3 regions of the Saccharopolyspora sp. NPDC049426 genome follow, and region 1 is predicted to be linked to each of the others. Evidence: riboswitches for the same ligand, from Rfam matches in the RefSeq annotation. Region 1 holds a riboswitch; each other region holds the start of a gene.
The links. A riboswitch is a leader RNA that binds a small molecule or an ion and turns the genes downstream of it on or off. The one in region 1 is predicted to bind cobalamin.
Positions count from the first base shown of each region.

Region 2: linked by a shared signal. The riboswitch ahead of cobN (cobaltochelatase subunit CobN) and the one ahead of AB0J78_RS20725 (CbtB-domain containing protein) in region 1 are both predicted to bind cobalamin.
Region 3: linked by a shared signal. The riboswitch ahead of metE (5-methyltetrahydropteroyltriglutamate--homocysteine S-methyltransferase) and the one ahead of AB0J78_RS20725 (CbtB-domain containing protein) in region 1 are both predicted to bind cobalamin.

Region 1 covers NZ_JBFAPZ010000009.1:144,131-149,025, forward strand. The annotation lists gene AB0J78_RS20710 (PDR/VanB family oxidoreductase) at 1-702, shown strand, start outside; gene AB0J78_RS20715 (MFS transporter) at 740-2,074, shown strand; gene AB0J78_RS20720 (CbtA family protein) at 2,194-2,943, opposite strand; gene AB0J78_RS20725 (CbtB-domain containing protein) at 2,955-3,149, opposite strand; cobalamin riboswitch at 3,177-3,350, opposite strand; gene AB0J78_RS20730 (hypothetical protein) at 3,570-4,127, shown strand; gene chrA (chromate efflux transporter) at 4,140-4,895, opposite strand, start outside.
Region 2 covers NZ_JBFAPZ010000005.1:176,033-180,927, forward strand. The annotation lists gene AB0J78_RS12615 (sugar kinase) at 39-1,010, shown strand; gene AB0J78_RS12620 (bifunctional 4-hydroxy-2-oxoglutarate aldolase/2-dehydro-3-deoxy-phosphogluconate aldolase) at 1,014-1,607, shown strand; gene AB0J78_RS12625 (D-isomer specific 2-hydroxyacid dehydrogenase family protein) at 1,652-2,563, shown strand; cobalamin riboswitch at 2,849-2,968, shown strand; gene cobN (cobaltochelatase subunit CobN) at 3,017-4,895, shown strand, end outside.
Region 3 covers NZ_JBFAPZ010000010.1:219,618-224,512, reverse strand. The annotation lists gene AB0J78_RS22595 (helix-turn-helix domain-containing protein) at 1-261, shown strand, start outside; gene AB0J78_RS22590 (VOC family protein) at 367-1,134, shown strand; cobalamin riboswitch at 1,239-1,490, shown strand; gene metE (5-methyltetrahydropteroyltriglutamate--homocysteine S-methyltransferase) at 1,620-3,890, shown strand; gene AB0J78_RS22580 (ribonucleotide-diphosphate reductase subunit beta) at 4,015-4,895, opposite strand, start outside.

The DNA of each region.
Region 1 (4,895 bases):
CCGATGCAGAGCTTCCCGCTGGCGGTCGGCGCCGGTCGTTACGTCCTGGTCGCCGGTGGTATCGGCGTCACCGCACTGGTCGCGATGGCCTCGGCTCTGCGCCGCCGCGGCGCCGACTACGAGCTCGTGCTCGTCGGCCGCAGTCGTCGGGTCATGGCCTACCTCGACGTGCTCGGCGCCGAGCACGGCGATCGGCTCCGGGTGCACGTCGACGACGAAGGAACGCCGTTGTCGGTGCCCGGTCTGGTCGGCGAGATCGCCGCGGCACCGAACGCGGCCACGACCGAGCTCTACATGTGCGGCCCGATCGGCCTGATGGACGCGATCAGGTCGAGCTGGACCGAGCACGCCCTCGCGCGGACCAACCTGCGGTTCGAGACCTTCGGGTCCAGCGGCCGGTTCGAGTCCGAGGAGTTCGTGGTCCGCCTCCCCCAGCTCGACCGGGAGGTCGCCGTCGCACCCGACACGTCGATCCTGGACGCCCTGAACGCGGCCGGGATCGACACGCTCTCGGACTGCCGCAAGGGCGAGTGCGGACTCTGCCTGGCCAAGATCGTCGGGGTCGAAGGCGCGATCGACCACCGCGACGTCTTCCTCAGCGAAGCGCAGAAGCAGCGCTGCACCAACCTGTGCCTCTGCGTCTCCCGCACGGTGGCCGGCAACACCGGCGACCGCGCATCCGTCACCCTCCACCTCACCTGATCCGGGCGCAACGGATCCCTCACCACTGGATACTTCCATGACTCTCACGGCACGCATCGGCGCGGCGCCCATGTCCGGCTACCAATGGCTGATCGTCGCGCTCTGCACCTTCATGAACTGCCTCGACGGCTTCGACGTCATGGCGGTCGCGTTCACCGGCCCCTCGGTCACCGAGGAGTTCGGTCTCAGCGGTTCCCAGTTCGGACTGCTGGTCTCGGTCGGCCTGATCGGAATGGCCCTGGGTTCGATGCTGCTCGCGCCCTTCGCCGACCTGATCGGGCGTCGCCCGCTGATCCTGATCAGCCTCGCCTTGGGCACGATCGGCATGTTCGGCGCCGCGATGGCCCCCTCAGTGCTCGTGATGGGCCTCTTCCGGCTCGTGACCGGCATCGGCGTGGGCGGCATCCTGGCCAGCACCAACGTGATCGCCAGCGAGTTCTCGAACACGAAGAACCGCGGGCTCGCCATCGGCATCTACACCGCCGGGTACGGCATCGGCGCGACCCTCGCGAGCCTCGTCGCGAAGACCACGGTCGGTGGTGACTGGCGGATCGTCTTCTACGCCGGCGGTTTCGGAACCCTGCTCGCCCTGATCGTCATCGCCGTCCTGCTGCCCGAGTCGATCGCCTTCCTCGAGCAGCGCCGTCCCCGCGGTGCCCTGGAGCGCATCAACCGGACCCTGGCGCGAATGGGGATGGACTCCACCAGCACGCACGACCTCGACCGGGCGAGCTCGGCTCGCAAGGACGCCGAGCAGGCCGGTTCGGGCTGGTTGAGGCAGCTGCTCGCCCCCACGATCCTGCTCTGGATCATCTTCATCACCATCATGTTCGGCTTCTACTTCGTGAACAGCTGGACCCCAACGCTTCTCGCCGAGGAGGGGCTTTCGAAGAGCGCTGCGGTCACCGCCGGGATGGCGATCTCGATCGGCGGCACCGTCGGCTCCGTGCTCTACGGCCTGGCCGCCCGGGTGCGCCCGCCGCGGGTCGTGCTGATCGGGTTCTCCCTGCTGTCGGCCGCGATGATGGTCGTGTTCATCCTGAGCACCTCGATCCTGTGGCTCGGATTCGGCATCGGCGTCATCGTCGGCGCGCTGATCAACGGCTGCATCGCCGGTGCGTACACCGTCGGGCCACCGCTGTACCCGTCCAACCTCCGCAGCGTCGGCATGGGCTGGGCGCTCGGCATGGGCCGGATCGGCGCCATCCTCTCCCCGACCATCGCGGGGCTGCTCAAGGACGCGGGCGCCTCGGCGACCCAGCTCTACGTCGGCGCCGCCGCAGTCGTCGCGCTCTGCGCGGTCGCCCTGGTCGCGGTGCGCAAGCACGACCCGGAATCCGCCCCGGCAGCCGAGGAACCGGTCACGACCTGAGGAATCCAGCCCTGGTCCGCCGCGAAGTTCGTGCCCCACACGAGATCGGGTGTGGGGCACGAACTTCGTCGCGTCGGCCGGGGGAAGCCGACGCCGCCCTCGACGTCGCCGCGGCACATCTACCGCTGGGTGGCCAACGCCTCCGTTGCGGCTGCGCTGCGGCTGGACTCGTTGAGCAGGCCGAAGGAGAAGCCGAGCACCGCCCACATGCCCGCGAGCTCGGCGAGCGAGGCGAGCCGGAACTGCCACAGCAACGCGGCGGGAACGTCGGCCGGTATCGGATCGGGGTTCGCCGGCCAGGCCCACAGCGCAACGCCGGCGAGCACCGCTGTCGCTGCCGCGGTGGCGGTGGTGGACCGGCTCGGGTTCCACCCGCGGGCCCGCAGGTAGCCGTGCAGGTGGTGGGCCGCGAGCACGATCAGGATGCCTGCGGCGATGAACGAGAAGTACGCCAGCGTCCGGCCCGACACCGACTCGGTTTCACCGACGCCGGGCGGATTCGCCGGGTACTTCAACGCGGGCAGCAGCGACACCGCGAAGAATCCCACCGCGGTCAGCTGGAGGCTGCGCCCGAAGTCGGTGCGCGCGGTCGTCCGATGACGGACGCTGGCGAACACGACCGCGAAGATCACGCCGATGGCCACCCCCACCAGCACGGCGGCGACCATGCCGCCGACCACCTGGACGGGCCGGGAGAACATCTCCTCGTGCGCGTGCTCACCCGAGGCGTGCGAGCGAGCTTCTTCGATCCCGAGCGATGCCTGCAGCGGGGCTTGCACCAGCAGCAACGACAACAGCGCTGCGGTCAGACCGGCGAACGCTCCGGCGAGCAGACCGCGCCGGAGGATCGCGTTGAACGGCGAGCTCATCACGCCCCCGCTCAGTGGCACGGGACGCCGAGGGCGTGCCTGCCGTCGTGGGTGAACTCGTGCACGACATCGGCGGCCTGCGCGAGCAGGAGGCCGTTGTCCTGCAGCACGACGTACAAGGCCACCAGGGCGAACGCGGCGAGCGCCCAAGCCCAGGCCGGAACGTGGATGCGTGGTGCGGCAGCGGACAGAGCAGGAGCGGTCATGTCGAATCCTCTTTTCCATCTCTCGTGGAACTCGGTGCGTGCCGCAGCCGGTCTCCTGGCTTCCGGATCGACGCTTCCCCTGGCCTTCCCAGTCACCTGCCGGTGTCCAGTGGCGCTGTCAGGGTCGCTCCCCGGTCACAGTGGCGAGGACCACGCCGGATTTCCACCGGCTTCCCGTGCACTGCGGCATCCGGAACGGTAGAGGGAGATCCGCGCGGGCACAACAGCCGATCAAGCGACGAACGTCACCGCGCGCCTTGCGCACGACCGTTGTTCAGGTGCAATGACTTCGTGGACGATTCGACCGCTCGCCTGCTGGACCGATGCACCCGATCCCTCGCTCGCGCACCCGAGCATCCCGGGAAACTCTTGCCGTGGGCGGAGTTCTGCCGTCCGCTTTCCGGCCTGCTCTCCTGCAACGTGCGAGAATGGCAGCGGCTGGGCGGTTTTCAACACCACCGGGCCGCAACCGTTCTCGTCGCCTTCCGCGCGTCCTGGCTCGCGTTGTGCGCGACGGTTCCCGAACGCCACCTGGGCCTGCCCATCCCCTCGCTGGCCACCGCACGGGCCGCGGTCGACGACCGGGGGATGCTGCAGGGACTCGTCCTCGACCCCCATGCCACCGAAAATTCCTGGTGGACCACCGTTTCCGGTTTCCTCTCGCCCCTCACGGAGGGACTCGCCTCCCTGGGCGGTCCGCCGCCCGACAGCGACCAGTACTGGGGCAACGCCGTCGGCTTGATCGGTGAAGTGCTCCGGCGCATGGCCACCGACGGGGCCGGCGGGAACGTCTTCGACACCGCCGTTGAACTGCGCAACGCCACCGGACGCGACGACCTGCTCGACCTCAGCAGCACACCACGCGGTCTGCGCTCCCGGCGCCGAACCTGCTGCCAGCTGTGGCGCGCCAACGTCGGTTGCTGCACCGAGTGCGTGCTCCACAACGCACCCCGATCCAGGCGGCCCCCACGCGGGTGAGCGTCGAACCGATCAGGAGACCGGTAGCCCGACGAGGGCGGCTGCGGCGCCGAGTCCAGCGCAGATCGCCAGCACCCTCAGCATCGGCCAGCGCAGGGCGAACACGAGCACGAGGGCGATCGCGGTGATGGCGGCTGCGACAGGCCGGATGCTGGCCAGATCGGGCAGGTTCAGCGACAGGGGCCCGAGCTGCTGGAGATGCGTGCTGGCGAACAGGGTGTGGCCTGCGAAGTACAGGGCGAGGTTGGCGATCACACCGACCACAGCGGCGGTGATCCCGGTCAGCGCGGCCGACAGCGCGTGGTTGTGGCGGAGTCGTTCGACGTGCGGGGCGCCCAGCAGGATGAACAGGAAGCACGGCACGAACGTCACCCACGTCGTCAGCAGCGCGCCCAGCACGGCGGCGACCCACGGGTTGAGCGTCCCCGGATTGTTGTACGCGCCGAGGAAGGCGACGAACTGCACCACCATGATCAGCGGCCCCGGAGTCGTCTCGGCCAACGCCAGGCCGCGCACCATGTCCGAGGCCGACAGCCACCCGTAGACCTCCACGGCGCGCTGCGCGACGAAGGCCAGAACGGCGTAGGCGCCACCGAAGGTGACCAGTGCCGTTCCGGAGAAGAACACCCCCTGCGTGGTGAACACGCTGCCCGCACCGGTGAACAGGGCGACCGCTGCGACCGGCAGCCCCCAGGCGATCAGCCCGACCGCCAGGATCTGCAGCCCGCGGCGCAGCGAGGGCGTCTCGTGGTGCAAAGCGCCGTCGGA
Region 2 (4,895 bases), on a different contig from region 1:
TAAGCTGTCGCCCGTCCCGGTGATGGCAGGAGGAAAACGTGGCGCGAGCGGGCAACGAGGCCGAGGTGTTGTGCCTGGGCGAGACCATGTCGCTGGTCGCGCCGGCCACCCCGGTTCCACTCGAAGAGGCTCCCGCGTTCACGCTCTCCGCCGGTGGCGCCGAGTCCAACGTGGCCGTTCACCTGGCCTCCCTCGGGCACCACGTGCGGTGGGCCAGCCGCCTCGGTGACGATCCGCTCGGACGGCGCGTGGTCGCCTCCCTCGCTGGAGCGGGCGTCGACACCGGCCTGGTCGAGATGCGTTCCGAAGCACCGACCGGCGTCTACTTCAAGGACCCCGGGCCGGACGGAACCCGAGTGCACTACTACCGCGCGGGCTCGGCGGCCTCGACGATGGACCTGGACTTCCTCGCCGACGACGTCATCGACGCCGCCGGCGTGCTGCACATCAGCGGCATCACCCCGGCGCTGTCGGAAGGCTGCGACCGGCTGATCCGGCGGCTGCTGACCCGCCCCCGCCGCGCCCCGATCTCCTTCGACGTCAACCACCGGCCGGCGCTGTGGTCGGCCCGGCAGGCCGCCCCGGTGCTCGCCGAGCTCGCCCAGCTCGCCGACGTGGTGTTCGTCGGCCTCGACGAGGCCGCCACCCTGTGGGGCGTGAAAACCGCCGACGACGTGAGGGAACTCCTCGACTCTCCGGTCACCGTCGTGGTCAAGGACGGCGCCGAGGCCGCCTACGCGCTCGGCGAGCGCCGCACCGTCGTGCCCGCTCCGGCGGTCGAGGTCGTCGAACCGGTCGGCGCCGGTGACGCCTTCGCGGCCGGGTTCCTCTCCGGCGTGCTGCGCGGCGAGGACGACGAGCGCTGCCTGCGCCGCGGGCACCTGCTGGCCGCGCACAGCCTGCGCAGCACCGAGGACCACACCGCACCGCCCGACGCCCAGTCGCTCGCGCGCTGGCTGGCGCTCGACGAGGAGCAGTGGGGCGCACTGCGATTCGACGGGAGTGAGTGAGAAGTGCCCTTGTTGGAGGAGTTGTTCGCCAAGCCGGTGATGGCGATCCTGCGCGGCATGGATCCGCAGCGGACCGCAGAACTGGCCGAACGAGCTTGGGACCTGGGCATCGACGCCGTCGAGGTCCCGATCGAGACGCCGAAGGCCGAGCCCTCGCTGGCAGCGGCCGTGCGCGCCGGAGCCGAACGCGGCCGCCCGGTCGGCGCGGGCACGATCATCACCCCCGACCAGCTGCGCACGGCCCGCGACCTGGGCGCGGCCTTCACCATCGCACCCGGCCTCGACGCCGAGATCGTGCGGCTGAGCGCCGAACTCGACCTGCCGCACGTGCCCGGGGTGGCCACGCCCAGCGAGGTCCAGCAGGCGCTGCGCCTCGGGTTGTCGTGGGTGAAGGCCTTTCCCGCCGCTGAGCTGGGCAGCAGCTGGTTCCGCGCGATGAAGGGCCCGTTCCCCTCGCTGCGCGTGGTGGCCACCGGAGGGATGAACGCCCGCAACGCTCCGGAGTTCTTGCGGGCAGGAGCCGACGTGGTCGCGGTCGGTTCGGCGCTGGAGGACGAGACCCAGCTGCCCGCGCTGGCGCAGCTCATCGAGGGCTGACGTTCCCCCAGGACGAGTTCGCAGTACGTGAGAGAGGAAGAGTCGTGAAGGTCCACGTTGGTCCGGTCGCCCAGCCCGAGCTGGAAGCCGCCGTGGTGGCGGCCGGTGCTGAGCTGAGCTCGGCGGAGGAGGCGAACGCGCTGGTCTGGTTCGGCGGGGAACCGAGCCGGTTCGGCGAGTACGACCGCCCGGACCTGCAATGGGTGCAGCTGCCATCGGCAGGCATCGAATCCTGGGTGGCCTCCGGCGCGCTGCGCGAGGACCTGACCTTCACCTCGGCCGCGGGAACCTTCGCCCAGACCGTCGCCGAACACACCCTCGGCCTGATGCTCGCCGGTGCGCGGCAGCTGGCCGCGATGGCGCGGGCCACCACGTGGCAGCGTCCCGAGGGCATGCGCAGCCTCGCCGGCTCGACCGTCGGCATCATCGGCGCCGGTGGGATCGGCAAGGCGCTGATCGAGATGCTGCGTCCCTTCGCCGTCCGGGTGCTGGCGGTGAACCGCTCCGGCAAGCCGGTGCTGGGCGCCGAGCGGACCTGGCCGTCCGAGGACGCCGACGGGGTGCGCGAGGTGCTCGCGGAGTCGGACTTCGTGGTGGTGGCGGCTCCGGCGACCTCGGCGACCTCGAAGCTCATCGACGCCGCCGCGTTGCGCGCGATGAAGTCCGACGCGTGGCTGATCAACATCGCGCGGGGATCCCTGGTCGACACCGAGGCGCTGGTCGAGGCCTTGGACGCGGGCCGGATCGGTGGTGCCGCGCTCGACGTCACCGACCCGGAACCGCTGCCCGAAGGGCACCCGCTGTTCACCCACCCGCGCGCGCTGATCTCCCCGCACACCGCCAACCCGCCGTCACTGCAGATGCCGGCCCTGGCACGCAGGGTCGAGGAGAACGTCCGCCGCCACATGGCAGGACAACCACTCCTCGGCCTGGTGGACGTGACCGCGGGTTACTGATCGACACGTCAGGCAAGCACCTAAGGTGCTTTCTCTTTCACCACCCGAGCAACTTGCACCGCCGGGGGTTCTGAGCGGCTCCGTGGGGAGGACGCCGCGACGCCGTGTATTGGCATACATCAGGAGTGGCGCCCGGAGCCACGGAGCCGCTCAGGTTCCCCCACCCGCACCGCTGAGCAAGACGAGTCGTACTCACTGAAGGAGATCTTTCTCGCGAAATCGTTGGTGGGGTGGTGGGTGATCGCGGGCTCGATAGGATGGCTGCGCCAGTACGGCGGTGACGTGGAGGAACCCGGTGTGAGGCCGGGGCGGTCGCGCCACTGTGACCGGGGAGCGGACCCGACAGCCACGCCCTGCGCAGGGCGGGAAGGCGGGGCGCCGCGAGGATCCGGGAGCCAGGAACTCCTGCCGCCGTGACCCCCGCCGGGGCGCGCACCCCGAGAGAGGATCACCGTGAGCGAGCCTGCCCGCGACGCCCGAGTTCTGCTGCTGTCCACTGCGGACACCGACCTGCTGGCCGCCCGTGCCGCCGAGGCCGACTACCGCGTCGCCAACCCCTCCCGCGTGGCCGCCGAGGACGTTCCGGCGCTGCTGGACGGCGTTGACGTCGTCGTGGTCCGGCTGCTGGGCGGCCGCCGCGCCTGGGAGGAGGGCCTGGACGCGGTGCTGGCGTCGGGGCTGCCGACCGTGGCGCTGGGTGGTGAGGCCACCCCGGACGCCGAGCTGATGACGCTGTCCACGGTGCCCGCCGGTGTGTCCACCCAGGCCCTGGCCTACCTGGTGGAAGGCGGCCCGGAGAACCTCGCCCAGTTGGCGCACTTCCTGTCGGACACGGTGCTGCTGACCGGCACCGGGTTCACCGAACCGCAGTCGATGCCGGAGTTCGGCCTGCACGGCGAGCGCGAGCACGACCCGTCGCGCCCGACGATCGGCGTCGTCTTCTACCGGGCGCACGCGCTGGCGGCCAACACCGCGTTCGTCGACACCCTCGCCGACCAGGTCGAATCCGCCGGCGCCAACGTGGTGCCGGTGTTCTGCGGCTCGCTGCGCGGGCTGTCCGACGCCGCCGGTCTGCGCGAACTGCTGGGCGGGTGCGACGCGCTGATCGCCACCGTGCTCGCCGCGGGAGGTGCGGTCGCCGCCGACGCCAGCGCGGGCGGTGACGAGGACTCCTGGGACGCCGGTGCGCTGGCCGAGCTCGACATCCCGGTGCTGCAGGGCCTGTGCCTGACCACCAGCCGCGCGGTGTGGTCCGACAGCGACGCTGCGCTGTCGCCGATGGACGCCGCGATGCAGGTCGCCGTGCCGGAGTTCGACGGCCGGTTGATCAGCGTGCCGTTCTCCTTCAAGGAGGAGGGCCCGGAGGGCATCCCGGTCTACGTCGCCGACCCCGAGCGCGCGGCCCGCGTGGCCTCCACCGCCGTGTCGCTGGCGCGGCTGCGGCACGTGGACAACTCCGCCAAGCGCCTCGGCGTGGTGCTCTCCTCCTACCCGACCAAGCACTCCCGCGTCGGCAACGCCGTCGGCCTGGACACCCCCGCTTCAGCGGTCGTGCTGCTGAGCGCGCTGGAGGACGCCGGGTACGACCTCGGCGGTCTGGACGTGACCGGCCTGGACGGCGACACCCTGATCCACCGGCTGATCTCCGCGGGTGGCCACGACGTGGAGTGGCTGACCGAGGAGCAGATGTCCGAGGCCGCGATCCGCGTCCCGACGACCCGCTACCGCGAGTGGTTCGACGCCCTTCCCGAAGAGCTGCGGGCGTCGATGACCGAGCACTGGGGCGCCCCTCCCGGCAGCCTCTACGTCGACGACGAGGGCCACATCTACGTCGCCGCGCTGCGCTTCGGCAACGTGGTGATCCTGATCCAGCCGCCGCGCGGTTTCGGCGAGAACCCGATCGCGATCTACCACGACCCGGACCTGCCGCCCTCGCACCAGTACCTGGCGGCCTACCGCTGGCTGGCCGAGGAGTTCGGCGCGCACGCGGTGATCCACCTGGGCAAGCACGGCACCCTGGAGTGGCTGCCGGGCAAGGGCCTGGGGCTGGCAGCGGACTGCGCGCCGGACGCGGTGCTGGGCGACATGCCGTTCGTGTACCCGTTCATCGTCAACGACCCGGGCGAGGGCACCCAGGCCAAGCGGCGCGGCCACGCGACCGTGGTGGACCACATGATCCCGCCGATGGCCCGCGCCGACGCCTACGGCGACATCGCCAAGCTGGAGCAGCTGCTCGACGAGTACGCGCTGGTCACGGACCTGGACCCGGAGAAGAAACCGGCGCTGCGCAACCAGATCTGGGAGCTGGTCACCCACGCCGAGCTGCACCACG
Region 3 (4,895 bases), on a different contig from region 1:
CGCTTCCCCAACCCCTACAACGTGCGGCGCAGCCTGACCTTGTGCAGCGGTGTGTTCACCCGGGGCGGGTTCGGCGCGGTCCGCTGCCTCACCGACCCCGAGCTGCGCGAGCGCAACCACGAGCGCCTCAAGCACCGGATCGCCGACCCGGACAACTTCGGGATGCTGATGCGCGTTCCGGTGGTGCGCAACGCGACCGCCACCCCGGACCTCAGCAACCCCGACACGTGGCTGCGAGCCTGGTCCCCCATCAAAACCTGAGAATTCCTCCGTGCACCGGGGTGACACTCTCCCGTGCTTCGGTGGGCGATTTGTCAGGGCCGCTGGTTACCGTCGTGGCAGTTCCCCGGCAGCTGAGGAGGAGTCATGGCGGAAGTGGATGCGGTGCAGCCCAACGGGACGCCCGCGTGGATCGACCTGGGAATCCCCGACCTCGATCGTGCGATGGCGTTCTACGGCGCCGTTTTCGGGTGGGAGTTCGACGTGGGGCCCGAGGGGATGGGCCGCTACACGATGTGCCTGGTCCGGGGCAGGGAAGTCGCCGCGCTCATGCCCAACCACGACCTCGAGGCGACCGAGTTCTGGTGGAACGTCTACTTCGCCACCGATGACGTCGCCGGCACCGTGTCCAAGGCGGAGGCCGCCGACGGCCAGGTGATCACCCCGCCCATGGACGTGATGGACAAGGGGCGGATGGCGATCCTCAAGGACCCGGTCGGCGGGCAGTTCGGGCTCTGGCACGGCAACAAGCACATCGGATCCCGCCTCGTCAACGAGCCGAACACCTTGCTGCGCAACGATCTCGTCACCCCGGACCCGGGTCCGGCGCGGGAGTTCTACCCGAAGGTCTTCGGCTTCAGCCTGGACAGCGAGGGACACCTCGGCGAAGGTGACTTCACGTTCCTGCGCCGACCCGACGGCCACGAGATCGGCGGAATCCTCGGCGACCCGTCCGCCACCGCTTCGTCCTGGGGCACGCTGTTCATGGTCGAGGACACCGACGCCACCGCACGACGGGCCACCGACGCGGGCGGCGTTGTCCAGCCCCCCTACGACATGGCCTACGGCCGCATCGCCGAGGTCAAGGACCCGTTCGGCACGCCCTTCACCATCGGTTCCGCCAAGGCCGGCTGACCGCTCCGTGATCGGGATCTCCTCCGGGTGTCGAACACGAGCTCAGAGCCGTGATGGGGACCCGGCCGAACGCCGCGCGGGGTTGTCTCGTGCCCGCGGATGGTTAGCCTGAGGGTGCTGGTGGTTCGTCCGGTCGAGCGGTGAGCGCGATCGAACGAGGCAAGAGGGAACCCGGTGCGAATCCGGGACTGCCCCGCAGCGGTGAGCGGGAACGACCGCCGTCATGAGCACTGGGCGTCACGCGTCCGGGAAGCGACGGCCAGTAGGTCCGGTCTTGAGGCGCGAGGTTCCACCGGGACCTCCCCGAGACCGGGTGCCCGCGAGTCCGAAGACCTGCCACCGGCGCGCGCACCGACGGTGCGCGCTGGTCCGAGGTCTCGCGGGAGGGCCTGGCGGACGATCAGCGGGCGACGTGCGTCCGCTGGTCGGCGCGTGCCTGCCGCGAAGTCCTCGACCGACCACGTCGAGCTCGCGAGGAGAGAGCGTTGACCAGCAAGATCGGATCCACCGTACTCGGACATCCCCGGATCGGCCCGAACCGGGAGCTCAAGCGAGCCCTGGAGTCCTACTGGGCGGGCCGCAGCGGCGAGGCGGACCTGCGGGAGGTCGCGCGTCGGCTGCGGGAGGACACCTGGCGAGGCTTGGCCGAAGCAGGCCTCGACTCGGTCCCGGGCAACACGTTCTCCTACTACGACCACGTCCTGGACACCGCCGTCGCCTTCGGGGCCGTCCCGCGCCGCTACGCCGAGCTGGGCCTCGGCGCGCTGGACACCTACTTCGCGATGGCGCGCGGCACCGAGGCCGTGCCCCCGCTGGAGATGACGAAGTGGTTCGACACCAACTACCACTACCTGGTCCCCGAAATCGGCCCGGACACGAGCTTCTCGCTCACCGACCGCACCGCTGTCGAGCAGTTCCGGGAGGCGCGCAAGCTCGGGGTGGAGACCCGGCCGGTGCTGGTGGGGCCGCTGACGTTCCTGCTGCTGTCCAAACCGTCCGAAGAGGACTTCGACCCGCTGGACAAGCTCGCCGAACTCACCGACGCCTACGAGCAGCTGCTCGGCGAACTCCACCGGGCCGGAGCGCAGTGGGTGCAGCTCGACGAGCCCGCGCTGGCCGCCGACCGCACGCCGCAGGAGCTCGACGCGCTGCGCAACACCTACCGGCGCCTCGGCGACCTCGCCGAACGCCCCGCGATCCTCACCGCCTGCTACTTCGGCGATCCCGGTGACGCGCTCGGCGTGCTCGCCGCCGCGCCGATCGAGGGCATCGCGCTGGACCTGGTCACCGATCCGTCCACTCAGGACCGAGTTGCCGCCACTCCCGGGTTGCGCGACAAGACTCTGGTCGCGGGGTTGATCGACGGCCGCAACATCTGGCGCGCCGACCTCGACCGGTGCATGACCGCGGCGGCGACGCTGCTGGGCTCGGCCGGCGAGGTGGGCATCGGCACGTCCTGCTCGCTGCTGCACGTGCCCTACGACATCGACGCGGAGACCTCGCTCGATCCGCAGGTCAAGCCGTGGCTTTCCTTCGCGGCGCAGAAGGTCCGCGAGGTGGTCACCCTCGGGCGGGCGCTGCGCGAGGGCCGCGACGTCGTCGAGAGCGAGCTCGTCGAGGCGCGAGCGGCGGTGGCCGACCGGGCGCGGGCGGAGCGGGTGCGCGACAACCGCGTTCGCGCGCGACTCGACGCACTGCGCCCGCAGGACTCCCGGCGCACCGATTACGCGAAACGGGCAGAAGCGCAGCAGAAGTCGCTTCGCCTGCCGCCGCTGCCGACCACCACGATCGGATCGTTCCCGCAGACCACCGACGTCCGCAAGGCGCGGGCCGCGCTGCGCGCCGGGCGCATCGACGCGGCCACCTACCGGCAGCGGATGCGCGACGAGGTCGAGCGCGTCATCGCGCTGCAGGAGGACATCGGCCTGGACGTGCTGGTGCACGGCGAGCCCGAGCGCAACGACATGGTGCAGTACTTCGCCGAGCAACTCGACGGTTTCGCCGCCACCGACAACGGGTGGGTGCAGTCCTACGGCTCCCGGTGCGTGCGGCCACCGATCCTGTTCGGCGACGTGCGGCGTCCGGAACCGATGACGGTCGAGTGGGCCGCGCACGCGCAGCGGCTCACCGAGAAGCCGGTCAAGGGAATGCTGACGGGTCCGGTCACCATGCTGGCGTGGTCGTTCGTCCGCGACGACCAGCCGCAGGCCGACACCGCCCGCCAGGTCGCGCTCGCCATCCGCGACGAGGTCCGCGACCTGGAGGCGGCCGGGATCCGCGTGGTGCAGGTCGACGAGCCCGCGCTGCGCGAACTGCTGCCGCTGCGCGCCGAGCAACGGCCGGCCTACCTGGAGTGGGCGGTGGAGTCGTTCCGCCTGGCCACCTCCGGGATCGCCGAGGCGACCCAGATCCACACCCACCTGTGCTATTCGGAGTTCGGCGACGTCATCGACGCGATCGTGGCCCTCGACGCCGACGTGACCAGCATCGAGGCGGCCCGCTCCCGCATGGAGGTCCTCGCCGACCTCAACGAGGTCGGCTTCGACCGGGGCGTGGGGCCAGGCGTCTACGACATCCACTCACCCCGGGTGCCCGACCAGGAGGAGATGGGGGAGCTGCTGCGGGCCGCTCTCAAGGCAGTTCCGGCCGACCGGCTGTGGGTCAACCCGGACTGCGGTCTCAAGACCCGCGACTACCCGCAGGTGGAACCGGCGTTGCGCAACATGACCGAGGCGGCCCACCGCACCCGCCCCTGATCCAGCCGGGTCCCCGTCGCCGGCGGCCGCCGTTGTGACGGTGGCGCCGACACCGGGCGGTTTTGGTCCGAACCTTCCACGATCGAATTCGGGTCAGTTCGGACCAAAACCGCCCCTCGGCGCTTCAGTCCCAGGTGAGCGCCGCGCCCGACTGGTACTCCGTGACCCTGGTCTCGAAGAAGTTCTTCTCCTTCTTCAGATCCATGGTCTCCGACATCCAGGGGAACGGGTTGTCGGTTTCCGGGAAGACCGGTTCCAGTCCGAGTTGTGCGCAGCGGCGGTTGGTGATGAACCGCATGTACTGCTCGCACACCTCGGAGTTCAGGCCGAGCATCCCGCGGGGCATGGTGTCCCGGCCGTAGGCGTTCTCCAGCTCGCACGCCTCGCGGAGCATCGTGCGCGCCTCCTGCTGGAACTCCGGGGTCCACAGGTGCGGGTTCTCCAGCTTGATCTGGTTGATGCAGTCGATGCCGAAGTTCAGGTGGATCGACTCGTCGCGCAGGATGTACTGGTACTGCTCGGCGATCCCGACCATCTTGTTCCGCCTGCCCAGCGACAGGATCTGCGCGAACCCGGTGTAGAACCACATGCCCTCGAAGATCACGTAGAACGCGATGAGGTCCCGCAGGAACGCCTGATCGGCCTCCGGGGTGCCGGTCGCGAACTCCGGGTTCTCCAGGTTCTGGGTGTAGCGCAGCGCCCACGCGTCCTTGTCGGCGATCGAGGGGATCTCCCGGTAGGCGTTGAACAACTCGCCCTCGTCGAGACCGAGGCTCTCGCAGATGTACTGGAACGTGTGGGTGTGCACGGCCTCCTCGAACGCCTGCCGCAGCAGGTACTGCCGGCACTCCGGGTTGGTGAGGTGCCGGTAGACCGCGAGCACGATGTTGTTGGCCACCAACGATTCCGCGGTCGCGAAGAACCCGAGGTTGCGCTTGAGCATGGTGCGCTCGTCCTCGGTGAGCCCGTCGCGGGACTTCCACAGCGCGATGTCGGCCTGCATCG